Regions from separate parts of the Shewanella submarina genome, predicted to be linked through region 3. Evidence: predicted binding sites of a transcription regulator. Region 3 holds the regulator's gene; each other region holds the start of a gene.

Region 1 (4,289 bases), on a different contig from region 3:
GTCTGTTCTGAAACAGCAATTTGGGAATATCGAGCAATCCAGCTGTCACTATGGTCCTGTATGGGTGTCATCTTCCTATCGTGGCCGCGGTTTGTGCAGGCAGATGTGGCAAACGCTGGGGAGCAAGCTGCAGGGGCGTTACAGTCGGATGATTGCCCTGATAGGGGAGGATAATGAGGCGTCTATCAAGGCTCACGTGCGGGATGATGGCATGCAGATAGTCGATTTTATGGAATTTGCTGACCGGGGATATTATCTGACTTCCCTGGATTTAAAACAGGGCTGAGCATGAGTACGCAGACACTGACGCAGATGCTGGAAGCGATATTGAGCAAATATCAGGGGCTGGCACTGGGTGCCAAAGACAACCAGAAGTTGCTGGCCAGCGTGTTGGCTCTGGAGGCCATTGAAGCGCAAGGCGTCGAGGCACAATTGGAGGGCGAGCCTCATTTGCTGCTGAAAGTCAGTTGTGCAGGGAGTGAGCCAGCGGCCCAAGTGGGTATTTGGGTAGATTGTGGTGTGAGCAGGGCTTATCAGGCCAGCTACAAGCTGCTGCCTGCCGATATTGAAATAGATGATTGGCAGACTGTAGAGGTGCCTTTGTTGGATGAGCACAGAATTGCCCTGATGTGTATGCAATCCGCTCACTTCGACCACTGTTATTGAGCCGTAATCAGCGAACTTCAATAAACAAAAAAACCGCCAAATGGCGGTTTTTTTGTTTGTCTGAATCCCTGAGGATTACAGACCAGCGTCGGCGCGCAGGGCTTCGGCTTTGTCAGTACGCTCCCATGGGAACTCTTCGCGACCGAAGTGACCGTAGGCTGCAGTAGCCTGGTAAATTGGGCGAGCCAGATCCAGCATCTCCTGCAGACCGTATGGGCGCAGATCGAAGTGCTGACGAACCAGACGCTCCAGAACCTCTTCAGATACTTTAGCGGTACCGAAGGTTTCAACGCTGATAGAGGTTGGGTCAGCTACACCGATAGCGTAGGATACCTGGATCTCACAGCGATCAGCCAGACCGGCAGCAACAATGTTCTTGGCAACGTAACGGGCAGCGTATGCTGCAGAGCGGTCAACCTTGGATGGATCTTTACCGGAGAAAGCACCACCGCCGTGACGAGCCATACCACCGTAGGTATCTACGATGATTTTACGACCAGTCAGACCACAGTCACCCATTGGACCACCGATAACGAAACGACCGGTTGGGTTGATGAAGAACTTGGTATCCTGGTTCAGCCACTGAGAAGGCAGAACTGGCTTGATGATGGTTTCCATCACGCCTTCGATCAGATCTTTCTGGTTCACGCTGTCGCAATGCTGAGTAGACAGTACTACTGCATCGATACCCACGATTTTGCCTTCTTCGTAGGCGAAAGTAACCTGAGACTTGGCGTCTGGACGCAGCCACGGCAGGATGCCTTCTTTACGTACTTCAGACTGACGCTTAACCAGTGCGTGAGCATAGGTAATAGGTGCTGGCATCAGTACGTCAGTTTCGTTGCTGGCGTAACCGAACATCAGACCCTGGTCACCGGCACCCTGTTCTTTAGGGTCTGCACGGTCAACACCCTGGTTGATGTCTGGAGACTGCTTACCAATAGCGCTCAGTACAGCACATGAATTGGCATCAAAGCCCATGTCTGAATGAACATAGCCGATTTCACGGATGGTTTTGCGGGTCAGTTCTTCAATATCTACCCATGCAGTAGTGGTGATCTCACCGCCTACCATAACCATGCCGGTTTTTACGAAAGTTTCACACGCCACGCGGGCTTTAGGATCCTGAGCCAGGATCGCGTCCAATACCGCATCAGAAATCTGATCGGCGATTTTATCTGGATGTCCTTCTGAGACTGACTCAGAGGTAAACAAGTGCTTTGCCATATTGGAAAAAATCTCGTTTAAAAAAATGAATTCTGGGGGAGGCATCAAATTAATGTTTGGATGCATCTCCATCTAGACGGCTATTCTAGTTTAAATGCCGGGAACTATCATCCCCCCATGATGAAATTTAATCGGGTTTGTGACCAATAGGCTGTTTTTGCACCTGTGCAGATAGGGAATCTCAATGAAAATCAGCCAAATGGATGAAACCAAAAAGCGGGCCAATTCAGTGGCACGTTAAGTTGACGTATGCAGGGAATTTGTTAAAAGCAGGGGGCCTGTATCGAACCAGCGCCACATACCGGCATAATTTTATTTGCGTATGCACCGACACATAGGGGAAAATATGGCCCCGTTCAGGACCGGGGAGCACCATATCATTTCGTTAACCTGATTCTCAGTTGTGCGAAATGAAATGGTGTTTCATTAAATCAGCAGGAGAGAGCATGTCTTCCCGTAAAGTACTCGCCAACGCAATCCGTGTGTTAAGTATGGATGCCGTTCAGAAAGCCAATTCCGGTCACCCGGGGGCGCCGATGGGAATGGCTGACATTGCCGAAGTTCTTTGGCGTGATCACTTAAAGCACAACCCATCCAACCCAACTTGGGCCGACCGCGACCGTTTCGTTCTTTCAAACGGCCATGGCTCAATGCTTATCTACTCTCTGCTGCACCTGTCAGGCTATGACCTGTCCATCGACGATCTGAAAAACTTCCGTCAACTGCACTCCAAAACTCCAGGTCACCCTGAGTATGGCTATGCGCCAGGCGTAGAGACTACTACAGGTCCTCTGGGTCAGGGCATCACCAATGGTGTAGGTATGGCGATTGCCGAGAAGGTGCTGGGCGCTCAGTTCAACCGCGAAGGTCACGATATCGTTGACCACAACACCTATGTATTTATGGGTGATGGCTGTCTGATGGAAGGGATCTCCCACGAAGCCTGTTCTCTGGCCGGTACTCTGGGGCTGGGCAAGCTGATAGCTTTCTGGGATGACAACGGTATCTCTATCGACGGTCACGTAGAAGGTTGGTTTACCGATGATACCCCAGCCCGCTTCGAATCCTACGGCTGGCATGTAATCCGTGCCGTTGACGGTCACGACGCAGATGCCATTAATGCCGCTATTGAAGCTGCCAAGGCTGAAACCTCCAAGCCAACGCTGATCTGTACCAAGACAGTGATTGGTTTCGGTTCACCAAACAAGTCCGGCAGCCACGACTGTCACGGCGCGCCACTGGGTGATGCCGAGATCGCTGCAGCCCGTGAATTCCTGGGTTGGGAACAGGGTCCTTTCGATATCCCTGCAGACATCTATGGTCAGTGGGATGCCAAAGAAGCCGGTAAGGCTCAGGAAGCCAGCTGGAACGAGAAGTTTGTTGCCTATGAAGCCGCTCACCCAGAACTGGCTGCTGAGCTCAAGCGTCGTCTGGCCGGTGAACTGCCAACAGACTTCGATGCTCAGGCAAAAGCTTACATCGAAGAGCTGCAGGCTAACCCAGCAGATATCGCTTCCCGTAAGGCGTCTCAAAACGCGCTGGAAGCTTTTGGTAAGATGCTGCCAGAATTCCTGGGCGGCAGTGCTGACCTGGCACCATCCAACCTGACCATGTACTCAGCGTCCAAGTCCATCACCCCGGAAGATGCTTCAGGTAACTACCTGCACTATGGTGTGCGTGAATTTGGTATGACTGCCATCATCAACGGTATTGCCCTGCACGGTGGTTTCGTACCATACGGCGCGACCTTCCTGATGTTTATGGAATATGCCCGTAACGCTATGCGCATGGCTGCCCTGATGAAGGTACAGAACATTCAGGTATACACCCACGACTCTATCGGTCTGGGTGAAGATGGTCCGACTCACCAGCCGGTTGAGCAGGTTGCCTCTTTGCGTATGACCCCTAACATGAGCACCTGGCGCCCATGTGACCAGGTTGAGTCTGCTATCGCCTGGAAACACGCCATTGAGCGTAAAGATGGTCCGACTTCTCTGATCTTCTCCCGTCAGAACCTGGCACAGATGCCACGCACTGCCGAGCAGCTGGCTGCCGTTGAGAAGGGTGGTTATGTACTGGTTGATTGTGAAGGCACTCCGGAAGCCATCATTATCGCTACCGGTTCTGAAGTTGAACTGGCGGTGAAGGCTCAGGCCCAGCTGGCTGCCCAGGGCCATCAGGTTCGCGTGGTGTCTATCCCATGTACCGACCTGTTCGATGCTCAGGACGCTGCATACAAAGAAGCAGTTCTGCCTGCGGCTGTTACTGCCCGCGTGGCGGTTGAAGCAGGTATCGCCGACTACTGGTACAAGTATGTGGGTCTGAATGGTCGCATTATCGGCATGACCACCTTCGGTGAGTCTGCTCCTGCCGGTGAGCTGTTCAAGATGTTTGGT
Region 2 (4,289 bases), on a different contig from region 3:
TACTCCTCATAGATGGCATCTATGGTGGGTTGACGGGTTTGGTTGTTAATCAGCTTACTGACCATGGGCACGGCACGGGAGGCATCCGGAATATAGATGGCGCCATGGGGGGCATGGGGCGCAATCTTCACCGCGGTATGGATTTTAGAGCAGGTGGCGCCGCCGATAATGGCGGGAATGGTCAGGCCTTCACGGGTGAAGGCTTTTACATTGTGTACCATCTCATCCAGGCTTGGGGTTATCAGGCCTGACATACCAATAATGTCGACTTTCTCCGCCTTGGCCACCTCAATGATTTTCTCCACCGGCACCATAACGCCGAGATCTATCACCTCATAGCCGTTACAGGCCAGCACCACGCCAACAATGTTTTTACCTATATCGTGCACATCGCCCTTCACCGTGACCATAAGCACCTTACCATTGCTTTGGCCTTCCACCTTTTCGGCTTCGATATAGGGATTGAGGTAGGCCACTGCTTTCTTCATTACCCGCGCGGATTTAACCACCTGAGGCAGGAACATTTTGCCTGAACCAAACAGATCGCCTACCACATTCATGCCATCCATCAGCGGGCCTTCAATCACATCCAGCGGACGGCTGGCTTGCTGACGGGCCTCTTCGGTGTCGCTATCTATGTACTCGGTAATGCCTTTGACCAGTGCATGCTCCAGGCGCTTGTTGACAGGCCACTCGCGCCAGGCCAGATCTTCCTTCTTGGCACCGGCGCTGCCGTCCCCCCTGTACTTCTCTGCGATCTCCAGCAATTGTTCGGTATTGGAGGAGTCTGCCACCGGGCAGGGCAGGTTAAGCACCACGGCTTCAACCTTTTCTTTCAGTTCGGCATCAATGTCGTCGTAAATCGCCAATTGACCGGCGTTAACAATGCCCATGTCCATACCCGCCTTAATCGCGTGGTACAGGAACACTGCATGAATGGCTTCGCGCACGGGATTATTGCCGCGGAAGGAGAATGAGACGTTGGAGACTCCACCGGAAATCATGGCGTGGGGCAGGGTACGCTTAATCTCTGCCGTGGCCTCAATAAAGTCCACCGCATAGTTGTCGTGCTCTTCAATGCCTGTGGCAATGGCAAAGATATTGGGATCGAAGATGATATCTTCCGGTGGAAAGCCCACCTGATTCACCAGAATATTGTAGGCGCGGGTACAGATCTCAATCTTACGGTTGCGGGTATCGGCCTGGCCTGTCTCATCGAAGGCCATGACGATAGTTGCGGCACCATAGCGTTTGATCAGCTTAGCCTGCTGAATAAAGAGCTCTTCGCCTTCTTTGAGCGAGATGGAGTTGACTATGCCCTTGCCCTGAATGCACTTAAGGCCTGCCTCCAGCACTTCCCACTTGGAGGAGTCAATCATCACAGGTACGCGGCTGATATCAGGCTCAGAGGCAATCAGGTTGAGGAAGGTGGTCATCACCTCCACGCCATCCAGCATGCCTTCATCCATATTGATATCGATGATTTGGGCGCCGTTCTCTACCTGATCCCGGGCGACTTCCAGCGCGGTTTCATACTGGCCTTCTTTAATCAGTCGTAAAAAACGCGCTGAGCCGGTGACATTGGTGCGCTCACCTACGTTCACAAACAGAGAGTCCGCTTCTATGGTGCAGGGCTCCAGACCAGACAAACGGCAGGCGACCGGGATATCCGGAGCGATGCGGGGAGCAAAGTGATCAATGGCCTCGCGGATAACCCGGATATGCTCAGGGGTGGTACCACAGCAGCCACCAACGATATTGAGCATGCCAGCTTCGGCCCACTCACTGATCACTTCCGCCATCTCCTCAGGCGTTTCATCATAGCCGCCGAACTCATTGGGCAGACCGGCATTGGGGTGAGCTGAAATAGCGCATTCACTGATGCGGTGCAGTTCTTCCACATAGGGACGAAGCTCTTTTGGCCCCAGAGCGCAGTTCAGTCCCATGCTGATTGGGTTTACATGGCGCAGCGAGTTATAGAAGGCTTCAGTTGTCTGGCCGGTCAGAGTGCGGCCCGAGGCATCGGTAATAGTGCCTGAAATCATTACCGGCAGTTTAAAGCCCAAAGACTCGAACACACCTTCAATGGCAAACAGCGCAGCCTTGGCGTTGAGGGTATCGAAAATGGTTTCCACCAGAATGATGTCGGCGCCACCTTCAATCAGTGCTGTGGTGGATTCTGTGTAGGCCTCGACTAGGTCATCAAAGTGCACATTACGAAAGCCCGGGTTGTTCACATCAGGGCTGATGGAGCAGGTTCGGTTTGTAGGGCCCAGTACCCCGGCCACATAGCGCTGAATACCCGTTTGGGCAGTGATCTCATCTGCTACTTCCCGGGCAAGGCGGGCACCTTCGCGGTTAATTTCTGCCGACAGCGATTGCATATCATAGTCAGCCATGGCGATAGTGGTAGCGTTGAAGGTATTGGTTTCCAGAATATCGGCGCCAGCCAGCAGGTACTCTTTGTGGATATCCCTGATAAGCTGTGGCTGACTCAGTACCAGCAGGTCATTGTTGCCTTTGACATCGCAATGCCAGTCGCTGAACCTGTCGCCACGGTAATCGACCTCCTCCAGTTTGTGCTGCTGGATCATGGTTCCCATGGCACCATCGAGAATAAGAATACGTTTGGCCAGTGACTGCTGCAGGGAGTCAAAGACTGCCTGGCTGGATTCGAGGGTATGTGGTGTAGGGCTTGCCATGCTTTACTTCCTGTGCGCTGCGCCGCTGCATCTGCAGGCGGTTGTTCATACTCAATAACTTAGTTCAATAGCCTGACTTGAGAGCCTGGGTTATTACAGAAATTGGTTTGGACATTTATACGTATAGACGTCCATAATATTCACCTTGAGTGTGCAGGGCAAGCCGGGCGCTCAAATTTTATCAAAACTCATGATGTACAAGAGATTGGAGCTAACATGAGCAGCAGTTTGCGATTGGTGTTTCTGCGTCACGGTGCCTGCGAAGGGGGAAATATTCTACGGGGTGTGACCGATGTGCCCTTATCCGCTGAAGGAGAAATGCAAATGCAGCGTCGGGCTGACGGTTTGCTATCTCGTTATGGATATCCATCAAGAGTTATTACCTCTCCCCGTATCCGTTGTCGGCAATTTGCCTGTGCCAGGGCGGCTGAGTTTGGCCTGAGTGCTGAGGTGCTCGAGGGCTTTGCCGAGATGAATTATGGCATTTGGGATGGCAAAACATTTGATGAGATATATCAGACCGATGGCGAGGCGTTTGATGCCTTTTATCGGGATCCATGGAGCAATCCGCCGCTAGCTGGGGAAACTATGGAAGCCTTTGAAAGTCGTGTTAAAGAAGCGTTTGAGCAAGTCTGTGACCAGGCGTTTTCAGCATCGAACTTAAGTCCTGGCTCAGAGCCCGTATGGGTCGTGTGCCACGCTGGTGTCATGTTGGTATTGATGGCTCATATTATGGGGCTCCAGCAGCAGGCGGGAATTTTTAATGGCATGGCGCTACCCTATGCCGCTGCCATGGAAGTGACTGTGATACGTCACGATCATAAGTACTGGCCGAGGCTGCATTGGCCCGGTTAGCTCCCCATTATGAACTAACCCAAAGTGATAGTTTGACAATATCTCTGATGCGGGGCAGTCCCCCTAATGCTATTTATTCTTAAAAACAGCATAATGCAAAACTCTTGTAAGACTTTTTGACTAGTTTGCGTCACACACGCAGGTATTCGTTTCAAGGGAATCGGGTTAAGCCCGAACTGTGCCCGCAACTGTGGTGATAGCCTGTCACGTATGGCTATCAGAGTCAGATTACTTGGCGAATATCATTTGAACACCCCGGGCGGGGCCACCCGGAAGGAGCGAGAATGCATAATCAATTATTACTAACTCTTCCTGGCATACATCAGACTTATGGTGGCTGATATGCAACATCATGAGCCAGCCGTTCTGACTGTGGATCAACTGTCGTGGTCCGCTGCAGGTAAAGCTTTGCTGCGGGAGATCAGTTTTTCTATTCCCACCGGAAGCATGTTGGGGCTGATTGGACCCAATGGTGCCGGTAAGTCCTCTTTGTTGCGCTGTCTTTATCGCTATATCAGAGCGCAGCAGGGACGGAGCTTACTGGATGGCCGGGACATAGAGAGCTTCAGTGCCAAAGAGTTTGCGCGTTGCGTTGCTGTGGTACAGCAGGACACGCCAGCGCAAATGGATCTGTCGGTGCGCGAACTGGTCAGTATGGGGCTGACTCCTCATAAAGGCTGGCTGGAGTTTGACAGCAGGCAAGACAGACTCAAAGTGTCTGCTGCATTGGAC
Region 3 (4,289 bases):
GGAGAGTCGCTCTCTCAGATCTCTGGCAGTATCACTGGACAAGAGTTGTTCAATCAGGTTTTGCTGATAGCTGATCAGCACCTGCAATTCCTCTTGCCATAACTGATTACTGTCTGTCAGCTCCAGTAGCTTGTAGAGGAAGTTAGTGGTTTTACCGGCCGCTGATACCACTACGAGATCATCGCTGTGGCCATGGGTCAGCAGAATATGGGCAACGCGACGATAGCAATCCGCATCTGCCAGACTTGAACCACCAAATTTATGTAAGTGACTGGGTGCCATCGATTATCTCCCTGCTGCGACTGCTGCCAAACCTGCCTGAATATCCGCCAGCAGGTCTTCACCATCTTCTATGCCCACCGACAGGCGGATCAAGGTATCTTTCACGCCCGCTTCCAGTCTCGCCTCCGGCTCCATGGCTCTGTGGGTCATGGTAGCAGGCACAGCTACCAGGCTCTCTACACCGCCAAGGCTTTCAGCCAAAGAGAACAGCTTAAGCTGATTCAGAAAGGCTTCCACTTCTCCGGCGCCGCCCTTGAGTTCAAAACTCACCATGGCACCAAACCCTTGCTGCTGAGCTTTGGCAATCTCATGACCCGGGTGATCAGTCAGTCCGGGGTAATACACCCTGGCCACCACATCACTGGCACACAGGGCATCAACTATCAGCTGGGCATTGCGCTGATGTTCTTTAATCCGCACCGCCAGGGTTCTCACCCCGCGCAGCGTTAAATAGGCATCCATCGCGCCACCGGTTAACCCCAGTGTATTGGCCCACCATACCAAGTCTTCGCCCAGTTGTGGGTCTTTGGCCACAACTGCGCCACCCACGACATCGCTGTGGCCATTGATATATTTGGTGGTGGAGTGAATCACTATATCAGCGCCCAGAGTCAGGGGCTGCTGCAATACCGGAGAAAGGAAGGTGTTATCAACGGCGACTTTGGCGCCAACCGCTCTGGCCTGCTCGCATATGGCTTTAACATCCACAACGCGCAGCAATGGGTTGGATGGGGTTTCCAGCCAGATAAGGGCTGGCTTCTGAGCTATGGCAGACGCCAGTGCATCGGCATCTGTCTGGTCGACAACCAGCAGTTTAAACTGACCTTTTTTGGCCAGGTTGGTAAACAGACGATAACTGCCACCGTAACAGTCATGGGGAACCACCAGTAGATCGTCCTGACCAAGCAGGTTGACCACCAGAGTAATAGCCGCCATACCTGTACTGGTAATCACACCTGTACTGCCCTGCTCCAATGCCGCCAGCGTTTCCCCCAGCACATTTCGGGTAGGGTTGCCGGAGCGGCTGTAATCGAACTCTCTGGGATTGGTATAGCCATCAAAACTGTAATTGGTAGACAGATAGATGGGAGGTACTACGGCCCCGTATTGGGTATCGCTCTCAATTCCTTGCCTGACTGCTTCTGTGGCTACACGACGCTGGGTCATCACTCGCTCCTGCTGGTTTACCTGGCATACTGGATGTCTGGACGTCTAAATTACCCTATTTATTACTTTATGGTCAACAGCCATAAAGCCATTTAGACGTCCAAACATAAAGAATTCTATTTGCATTCATCCCGTTTTCACCGCAATAATTTGACTGTAAAAAGTAAGTGTTTAAAATCAGCAGCGAATTACAGAATCAACAGGTGAGTCAATGACTGAGTGGAACGGCGACTATATCAGCCCCTATGCTGAGCACGGCAAGAAGAATGAACAGGTGAAAAAGATCACTGTATCCATTCCCCTGTCAGTGCTGAAAATATTGACTGATGAGCGCACCCGCCGCCAGGTGAACAACCTGCGTCATGCGACCAACAGTGAACTTTTGTGTGAAGCTTTCCTGCACGCATACACTGGCCAGCCGCTGCCGCATGATGAAGATCTGTCCAAAGACAGACCCGACAGCATCCCTTCTGACGCCAAAAAGCTCATGACTGAAATGGGCATTGAGTGGGAAGAGCTGGAATAAGCCAACTCCTCAAGTGAGTGCCAAAAGCATTACTTGCAACACACCCGGTATGTCCGGGTGTTGTCGTATCTGAGCATAAAGAGTTTAAAAACTGACTGAAGTCCGGAAGATAGCTTCCAGTGCCTGCTCCTGGGTCATGGTCCCGGTAAAATCAAGCAGCACTCTGTCACTCAGCTCAAATCCGGTTCCCAACAAAAACTGGTTCTCTTTATTGGCCGTGTCCTGACGGTACCCCAGGCTCAAGGACCAGCCATTCACAGGCACCAATTCACCACTTAACTGCCAGTAGCGACTGCCGCGCCAGCGCCACTCCTGAGTAATACCATTGCTCCAGTGAGAATCAGGCAAAATCCCCACCAGGTTGTGGCCGCTGATCTCCAGTGCGAAAGCATCAAGCGGCCTGACTGTCATACCCAGGCCCATACCAGCACCCGACTCTGTCTGACCGTCCCAGCCCATCCCTGCGGGAGTGAGTGGCAAATTACGCTGCCAATAGTTGGAGGTCACATCCAGACTCAGTGGGTTTTCCCCCTGCAGTGACCAAAGCCCCATAGACATGCTCAGCTCACTCATATCAAAGGAGCTGGCAACCGGGAATACGCCAATACCTCCGAACTTATCGCCCAGAGAGGAGATTGAGGGTTGATTACCTATCAGATGACGGTAACTGCTGGAGAATAGCTGAAAGTCCAGCTCTGCGGGCAGAGGCTGGGCAATCTGAGTCACCTCTGTCTCCAGAGTTTCAACACTGGACTCGGCCGGAGCACGGCTGATATCGATACTCTCGCCGTCGGCGATGAAGTCTGGCGAGGTGCTGATATCAGGCTCTGCGGACAGTGGGACTGACAGCAGAGCAGCGGGTAAATACAGTAACTTGTTGCGCAAGCTCCACCTCCTTTTGTCCTGTGCACCGAGTCTTGAATTTAAAGCTTAGCCTGATTCCTTTGGCGGGACTGTATTTTTAAGCATCAATCAGTCACAGGCTTTTTCATCAGTTTCCGCTGCAGTGTTCGCCTGTGCATACCCAATTGTCTGGCGGTCGCCGACACATTGCCCTGATTGGCCTGCAGCACCTGTTGCAGGTGCTCCCATTCCAGTCGTTTTGGATTCAGCGGAGCGTCCTCCTCCACCGTTTCCTGAGTTAGCTCAAACTCATCCGGCAGCAGCGCCGACAACAAAGTCTGAGTATCCACCGGCTTGGCAAGGTAGTTATCGGCCCCCGCCCGTATTGCTTCTACCGCGGTAGCAATACTGGCATAACCTGTCAGCAGAACCATGGTCACTTTAGGCAGCAAGTGTCGCAGAGGCGAAATCAGGCTCAGACCATTACTGAACTCAAGCTTCATATCCAGCAAAATATGGCTCGGCAGCAACTTGCGGGCCTGCAACAAAGCGTCGCTGGGATTGTCCACATGATGGCAGTCAAAGCCATGCTTACTCAGGCGGCGGCACAATACTCCGGCCAGCGCATGATCATCTTCAACAATCAAAATCCGCTTCATGCCGCCTCCGCTATCAGAGGCAGCCGAACCTCTGCGACGCTTCCACCCTCTGGATGGTTGCTCAGGGTCAAACATGCCCCAAGACGCTCAAAGCTGGCATGACTGAGCAACAGCGCCATACCCATCCCTTTGGGGCTGGAGATTAAACTTGAACCCAGTTGTGACATCAGCTCACTGTCGATGCCACCACCATAATCCCTGACCCGGACCAACAGTTCCTGCTCATGCCTTTCAAAGGTCACACTGACTTTGGCATCGCCTCTGGACTCCAAAGTCGATGCTGAGGCGTTCTCCACCAGCGCCATCAAAGCCGGAACCAGATTCATATCCATCAGCACTTTAGCGCTGGCGTCATCTGCTGACAAAGCCACCTGCCAATCAAGCTGGGTCGTAGGCATCAACAGCAGAATTTTCTGTCTCAGTTGGTGGGCCAGAGTTCCCGCTGAAGCCTGAGTCACATGCCCCTCACGAATTGAGCGGGTCGCTTCCCGCAGCTCATTGAGTGTGGCCTCACAACGACTTAATGCAGTATCCATCTCTGATAGGGCGACCGGGCAATTGGCTTCCTGAACCTCTTCCAGTAACAATCTCATGCTGGAAAGCGGCGTAGCCAACTGGTGGGCCATCTGAGCTGATGCAGTGCCCAGCGCCAGCAATTGCTCCTGCCGGAGTTGCGACTCACGTAAATAAGCCATCTGTGCATCCTGCTTGCGAATACGGCGGATCAGCAGCGCCACTGTGGTAGTAATCACCAGCGCAGTGAGCACAAAATTGAGCCACATGCCCAGATAGTGAGAGCTCATATCCATGCC

What was found. The regulator MetJ, encoded in region 3, represses methionine synthesis genes. The targets are predictions, from matches to a motif close to TAGACGTCTAGACGTCTA.
Region 1: metK (methionine adenosyltransferase) is a predicted target of MetJ. The motif match lies at 1,959-1,976, and genes of this name have one in related genera.
Region 2: metH (methionine synthase) is a predicted target of MetJ. The motif match lies at 2,819-2,836, and genes of this name have one in related genera.

The regions. Positions count from the first base shown of each region.
Region 1 covers NZ_JBHRTD010000006.1:416,316-420,604, forward strand. The annotation lists gene ACFOE0_RS04855 (GNAT family N-acetyltransferase) at 1-286, shown strand, start outside; gene ACFOE0_RS04860 (hypothetical protein) at 289-666, shown strand; gene metK (methionine adenosyltransferase) at 742-1,893, opposite strand; gene tkt (transketolase) at 2,340-4,289, shown strand, end outside.
Region 2 covers NZ_JBHRTD010000001.1:505,354-509,642, forward strand. The annotation lists gene metH (methionine synthase) at 1-2,702, opposite strand, end outside; gene ACFOE0_RS02335 (histidine phosphatase family protein) at 2,919-3,557, shown strand; gene ACFOE0_RS02340 (ABC transporter ATP-binding protein) at 3,900-4,289, shown strand, end outside.
Region 3 covers NZ_JBHRTD010000018.1:193,560-197,848, reverse strand. The annotation lists gene ACFOE0_RS17990 (bifunctional aspartate kinase/homoserine dehydrogenase II) at 1-282, opposite strand, end outside; gene metB (cystathionine gamma-synthase) at 286-1,449, opposite strand; gene metJ (met regulon transcriptional regulator MetJ) at 1,661-1,975, shown strand; gene ACFOE0_RS17975 (hypothetical protein) at 2,060-2,860, opposite strand; gene ACFOE0_RS17970 (response regulator transcription factor) at 2,944-3,477, opposite strand; gene ACFOE0_RS17965 (sensor histidine kinase) at 3,474-4,289, opposite strand, start outside.